Regions from separate parts of the Streptomyces sp. NTD107 genome, predicted to be linked through region 1. Evidence: predicted binding sites of a transcription regulator. Region 1 holds the regulator's gene; the other holds the start of a gene.
What was found. Region 1 encodes HrcA, which represses chaperone genes, less so after heat shock. Its sites were predicted from a motif close to TTNGCACTCNGNNNNNCNGAGTGCNAA; they were not measured.

Region 1 (3,405 bases):
ACCCTCGCCCGCGCCCCCGGAACCGCCACCGAGCCCGACGCCGTCCGCATGGCCGCGGTCGTGGGGGCCGTCCTGGGCAGGGTCAGCGTGACCACCTTCCCCTCCAGCAGGAAGCCGCGCGGCTCCAGCGGGAACACCCGGCGCTTGCCGAACCGGTCCTCCAGTGTCACCACCGGACCCTGTGCCGTCTTCTCGCAGCCGATCACCGCCCCGCAGTACCCGGTGCCGGCCTCCTCCACCACCAGGCCGGGCTCGGCAGGCACCTCGGGAACCGGGGCGGACCGCTTCCACGGCGGCGTCAGATCGGGGCCGTACTCTCTGCTGCGCATGGCCGTCATTGTGCCCCGGCGCGCGCGGCGAGAGCCTGGCGCTGGGCACGTACGAACGCGGCGTCCACCACCGCGCCGTGCCCCGGTACATAGCGCGCCCCGGGCCCGCCCAGCTCCAGCAGCCGGTCCAGGGCCGCCGGCCAGGCGGCGAGATCCGTGTCGGGGCCCGCCTGCGGTTCGCCCGACTCCTCCACCAGGTCGCCGCAGAAGACGATGTCGTCCACCTTCACCGCCACATCGGAGCGGCTGTGGGCCGGGCCCAGCGGCACCAGGGTCACCGTCCGGCCGCCGCCCAGATACAGCGTCAGCTTCTCCTCCACCGGCCGCGCCCGTACCCGCGACAGCGCCGCCGCCCCCTCCGCGGCCTCGTGCTCCGGCATCCCGTGCCGTACCGCGTCCGCCGCCAGCTCCACCGGATCGCCCACCGTTCCGTACACCCGTGCCCCGGGGTAACCGCCCGCCCCCAGCGCATGATCGAAATGCGGATGCGTCAGCACCACCCACCGCACCGGCAGCCCCAGCAGCCCGCGCAGCTCCGCCCGGATCTCCCCGGCGACGGCCGGGGACGGCCCCGCGTCGATCAGCAGCAGGCCGCGCGCCCCGGCGATCGCCCCCACCGTCTCGTCCCAGCCGGACAGCCGGATCCGCAGCACACCCGGTGCCAGCTCTTCCCAAGTGGTCTCCATCCTGCGAAGTTAACGTCACGGAGCGGGGCATGCTCTGCCTTACGGGGCCACACCCGCGATACCGTCGGGCGGTCGCGCTTTCCCTGGCCTTGCTACCCGGCCGTACACTGGACCAGGGATTGGCACTCGGAGTGGATGAGTGCCAGGACGGCACTTACGGAAAACGCGGCCGGACGGGAGGTGTCGCTGCATGCTCAGTGAACGCAGGCTGGAAGTGCTGCGAGCCATCGTCCAGGACTATGTCGGCACCGAGGAGCCGGTCGGCTCCAAGGCGCTGACGGAGCGGCACAACCTCCGGGTGTCCCCGGCGACGGTGCGCAACGACATGGCGGCGCTGGAGGAGGAGGGCTACATCGCCCAGCCCCACACCAGCGCCGGGCGGGTGCCCACCGACAAGGGCTACCGGCTCTTCGTCGACAAGCTCGCCGACGTGAAGCCGCTGACCGCCGCCGAGCGGCGCGCGATCTCCAGCTTTCTGGAGGGCGCCGTCGACCTCGACGACGTGGTGGGCCGTACGGTACGGCTGCTGGCCACCCTCACCCGGCAGGTCGCCGTGGTGCAGTACCCCTCGCTGAGCCGCTCCACGGTGCGGCACGTCGAGCTGCTGTCGCTCGCGCCGGCCCGGGTGATGCTGGTGCTGATCACCGACACCGGGCGGGTCGAGCAGCGCATGGTGGACTGCCCGGCGCCGTTCGGGGAGACCTCGCTGGCCGATCTGCGGGCCCGGCTGAACAGCCGGATCGTGGGGGAGCGCTTCGCCGAGGTGCCCAGGCTGGTGCAGGACCTGCCCGAGTCGTTCGACAACGAGGACCGGGGCACGGTTTCCACGGTGCTGTCCACCCTGCTGGAGACCCTGGTCGAGGAGACCGAGGAACGGCTGGTCATTGGCGGCACCGCCAATCTGACCCGGTTCGGCCAGGACTTCCCGCTGACGATCCGGCCGGTGCTGGAGGCGCTGGAGGAGCATGTGGTGTTGCTCCGGCTGCTCGGCGAGGCCAAGGACACGGGTATGACCGTGCGCATCGGGCATGAGAACGCTCATGAGGGGCTGACCTCCACATCGGTCGTGGCGGTCGGCTACGGTTCCGGTAACGAGGCGGTCGCGAAACTGGGCGTGGTCGGACCGACCCGCATGGACTACCCCGGAACGATGGGAGCGGTGCGCGCAGTGGCACGGTACGTCGGACAGATCCTCGCGGAGAATTAAGTGGCGACGGACTACTACGCGATCCTGGGCGTGCAGCGTGATGCCTCACAGGACGAGATCAAGAAGGCTTTCCGCCGGCTGGCGAGGGAGCTGCATCCGGATGTGAATCCGGACCCCAAGACGCAGGAGCGGTTCAAGGAGATCAACACCGCGTACGAGGTGCTCTCCGATCCGCAGAAGAAACAGATGTACGACCTCGGCGGGGACCCGATGGGCCCCGGCGGCGGGGCGGGCGCGGCCGGCTTCGGCGGCGCGGCCGGCTTCGGGAACTTCTCCGACATCATGGACGCGTTCTTCGGCACCGCGCAGCAGCGCGGCCCGAAGTCCCGCACCCGGCGCGGCCAGGACGCCATGATCCGGCTGGAGATCGACCTCAAGGAGGCGGCCTTCGGCACCACCAAGGAGATCCAGGTCGACACCGCCACCGTGTGCAACACCTGCAACGGTGAGGGGGCGGCCCCCGGGACCTCCGCGCAGACCTGTGACATGTGCCGGGGCCGGGGCGAGGTCTCGCAGGTCACCCGCTCGTTCCTGGGGCAGGTCATGACCTCGCGGCCGTGCCCGCAGTGCCAGGGGTTCGGCACGGTCGTTCCGACCCCGTGCCCGGAGTGCGCGGGCGACGGCCGGGTACGGTCGCGGCGCACGCTCACCGTGAAGATCCCGGCCGGTGTCGACAACGGCACCCGGATCCAGCTGGCGGGCGAGGGCGAGGTCGGCCCGGGCGGCGGGCCCGCCGGCGACCTGTACGTGGAGATCCGGGAGACCGCGCATCCGGTCTTCCAGCGGCGCGGTGACGATCTGCACTGCACGGTGACCATTCCGATGACGGCGGGGGCCCTGGGCACCAAGGTGCCGCTGGAGACGCTGGACGGCACGGAGGAGGTCGACATCCGGCCGGGCACCCAGTCCGGGCAGTCGATTCCGCTGCACGGCCGGGGCGTGACCCATCTGCGCAGCAACGGGCGGGGCGATCTGATCGTCCACGTCGAGGTGCAGACCCCCTCGAAGCTCGATCCCGAGCAGGAGGAGCTGCTGCGGCGGCTGGCGAAGCTCCGGGGCGAGGAGCGTCCGCTCGGTCAGTTTCAGCCGGGGCAGCAGGGGCTCTTCTCGCGCCTGAAAGACGCCTTCAACGGCCGCACATGACGGCGCCGGTCTTTGTGACGGACGCGCCGCTGGCGGGGGT
Region 2 (3,405 bases), on a different contig from region 1:
AAGCCCTCGCCCTTGTCCAGGTCCGCGACCTTGGAGGTGATGACGTAGCCTTCGAGGCCGGCGTTCTCGGCGATCCAGCGCAGCGGCTCGACGACGGCGCGGCGCACGACGGCGACACCGGTGGCCTCGTCGCCCTCCTTGTCCAGGCCGCCCTCCAGCACCTTGGCGGCGTGCACCAGCGAGGCGCCACCACCGGGGACGATGCCCTCCTCGACCGCGGCGCGGGTCGCGGAGATGGCGTCCTCCAGACGGTGCTTCTTCTCCTTCAGCTCCACCTCGGTGGCGGCGCCGACCCGGATCACGCACACGCCGCCGGCCAGCTTGGCGAGGCGCTCCTGGAGCTTCTCGCGGTCCCAGTCGGAGTCGGTGGACTCGATCTCGGCCTTGATCTGGTTGACCCGGCCGGTGACGTCGGCGGTGTCGCCGGCGCCGTCCACGATGGTGGTGTCGTCCTTGGTGATGGTGACCCGGCGGGCGGTGCCGAGCACATCGAGGCCGGACTGCTCCAGCTTGAGGCCGACCTCCTCGGAGATCACGGTGGCGTTGGTGAGGGTGGCGATGTCGCCGAGCATGGCCTTGCGGCGGTCACCGAAGCCGGGCGCCTTGACGGCCACCGCGTTGAAGGTGCCACGGATCTTGTTGACGACGAGGGTGGACAGCGCCTCGCCCTCGACGTCCTCGGCGATGATCAGCAGCGGCTTGGAGCCCCCGCCGGCCTGCATGATCTTCTCCAGCAGCGGGAGCAGATCCTGGATGGCGGAGATCTTGCCCTGGTGGATCAGGATGTACGGGTCGTCGAGGACGGCCTCCATACGCTCCTGGTCGGTGACGAAGTACGGGGACAGGTAGCCCTTGTCGAAGGCCATGCCCTCGGTGAAGTCCAGCTCCAGGCCGAAGGTCTGGGACTCCTCGACGGTGATGACACCGTCCTTGCCGACCTTGTCCATCGCCTGCGCGATGAGCTCGCCGACCTGCTTGTCCTGGGCGGACAGCGCGGCGACGGCGGCGATGTCCTCCTTGGAGTCGATCGGGCGGGCGGTGGCCAGCAGGTCGTCCGAGATGGCGCGGACCGCGGCGTCGATGCCCTTCTTCAGGGCGGCCGGGGAGGCACCGGCGGCGACGTTGCGCAGACCCTCGCGGACCAGCGCCTGGGCCAGGACGGTGGCGGTGGTGGTGCCGTCACCCGCGATGTCGTTGGTCTTGGTCGCCACCTCCTTCACCAGCTGGGCGCCGAGGTTCTCGTACGGGTCCTCGATCTCCACCTCACGGGCGATGGTGACGCCGTCGTTGGTGATGGTCGGGGCGCCGAACTTCTTGTCGATGACCACGTTGCGGCCCTTGGGGCCGATGGTCACCTTCACCGCGTCCGCGAGCTGGTTGACACCGCGTTCGAGGGCGCGCCGGGCGTCCTCGTCGAACTTCAGGATCTTCGCCATGACGTGCGCATCCCTCGTAAAAGTGTGTGGAAGCCGAAGCTGAAAGAAACAGCCGCGCCCCTCTCCCGGCTTGTCTGTGACGGGGAGCCGGGGCGCGGCCGGGTGAAGCGAAGCGCTGGGGCTTACTTCTCGATGATGGCGAGCACATCGCGGGCGGAGAGCACCAGGTACTCCTCGCCGTTGTACTTCACCTCGGTGCCGCCGTACTTGCTGTACAGCACGATGTCGCCGACCTTGACGTCGAGCGGCAGGCGGTCGCCGTTCTCGAAGCGGCCCGGGCCCACGGCGAGGACGGTGCCCTCCTGGGGCTTCTCCTTCGCGGTGTCCGGGATGACCAGGCCGGAGGCCGTGGTCTGCTCGGCATCGAGCGGCTGGACCACAATGCGGTCCTCAAGCGGCTTGATGGCAACCTTGGAACTGGTGGTGGCGGTCACGTCCGACCTCCCCCTTCGGAGAGCTCTTAAGGGTCTGCTGTCTTGTGATAGCGCCCTGGAGGACCCGTCGTCGCGGGTGCCGGATCCGCCCGTCGCGCATTGCTGGCACTCACCGGTGGAGAGTGCCAGCCTTGAGCGTAGGCGCCGATTAGCACTCAGTCAACCAGAGTGCCAACACGCGCCCCCTGCGCACCCCACGGGCAGGCCGGCCGACCGTTCAGTCCTCGGCGGTGCCCTCACAGAAGTCGGTCCCGCCGATCACCGGGATGTCCTCGCCGCAGGCGATGACGCTCCACGCCAGATCGAGGGTGAACGAGTGGCCGCCCGCCCGGTAATCGATCCAGGTATTGGCGATGTGCGCACCACTCTCGCCCACCTTGAGCTGGAGGAAGAGCTCGGTGAAGCCGTGCTCGATCTCCTTGACCTCCTCGCACTTCTGGCTCACCGGGTGACCGGGCCCGGCGGGAATGATGTCCCCGGCGAGGTCACCGTGGTCGAGATGCGGCAGCCGGCCGATTCCGCCGTACACGACGAGGTAGCCGTCGCTGTGCTCCTCCCAGTCCGGCGGAACGTCCTCGGCGTCAAGAACGCGGAACCTCCGTTCGATGGCCAGCGGTGCCACGGCGGTCTCGTGGCGGATGTCCTCGATCTCGATCTCGGATCCATCCGTGGAACACAGCACCATCCCGCCGAAAGCGACGTCCCAGGGCGTGGCCCGCGGCGCCCAGGCGCTGAGTTCCACCCCCACCGACTGCGCGGACAGCGGCCCGCCGCCCTCGGTGTGGGTAAGCCGCCGTGCTTCGGGCATCGAGCAGGCCCCCAGGCAAAGGGAAAGACCCACGATCACCGCCGGCGTCATTCTCATTCGACCCCCCCGGTCGTGAAAGACGGAGCGGGGGTGTCCCGGCCTGGCACGGCCCCCCGCCGCGTGCTGACTCTACGTCAGTGGTGTTTCACGGCGCATCACCCGGTTCTCAGAGGTAGTCCTCCAGGCGGGCGACGGCGAAGCCCTGGGAGGTGGCGGTGTTGAGGACCCGGCGGATCATGTCGGGCATCGTGCCCGCCCATTCCGAGGTGCCCCGGAAATGGGTGAGGATGATGTCGCCCGGGTGGAGTTTCTTGTCGGCGCGGCCCCAGTCGATGCGGTCGGGGAAGGCTTCCTCGGCCCACAGCGGGACCACCTCCACCCCGCAGGAGGCGGCGGCGCGCAGGGTGTCGCGGTCGTACGCCCCGTACGGGGGACGGAACATCGTGGGGCGTTCGCCGATCTCCTCCTCCAGGGTGTCCTGCTGGTCGCAGATCTCCGCGCGCTGTTCCTTGGCGGAGAGCCGGGGGAGTTCGCGGTGGTTGACGGTGTGGTTGTGGATGCCCCAGCCGTCGTCGCGGGCGGCGCGGAAGTAGTCGTAGTCGTCGCGGGCCACGTAGTCGGAGAGGAAGGCGCTGACCGGGACGTCGAGTTCGCGGAGCATGTCCAGCAGCTCGGGGTCCTTGTGGGCGCCGTCGTCGATGGTGAGGAAGACGACCTTGTCGTCCGT

Region 2: groES (co-chaperone GroES) is a predicted target of HrcA. The motif match lies at 2,019-2,045, and genes of this name have one in related genera.

The regions. Positions count from the first base shown of each region.
Region 1 covers NZ_JCAJZV010000006.1:352,586-355,990, forward strand. Annotated here, with positions in the region: gene AC5WRL_RS15605 (DUF3097 domain-containing protein) at 1-329, opposite strand, end outside; gene AC5WRL_RS15610 (MBL fold metallo-hydrolase) at 335-1,015, opposite strand; gene hrcA (heat-inducible transcriptional repressor HrcA) at 1,206-2,222, shown strand; gene dnaJ (molecular chaperone DnaJ) at 2,223-3,365, shown strand; gene AC5WRL_RS15625 (16S rRNA (uracil(1498)-N(3))-methyltransferase) at 3,362-3,405, shown strand, end outside.
Region 2 covers NZ_JCAJZV010000003.1:302,043-305,447, reverse strand. Annotated here, with positions in the region: gene groL (chaperonin GroEL) at 1-1,436, opposite strand, end outside; gene groES (co-chaperone GroES) at 1,559-1,870, opposite strand; gene AC5WRL_RS09000 (hypothetical protein) at 2,088-2,678, opposite strand; gene AC5WRL_RS08995 (polysaccharide deacetylase family protein) at 2,845-3,405, opposite strand, start outside.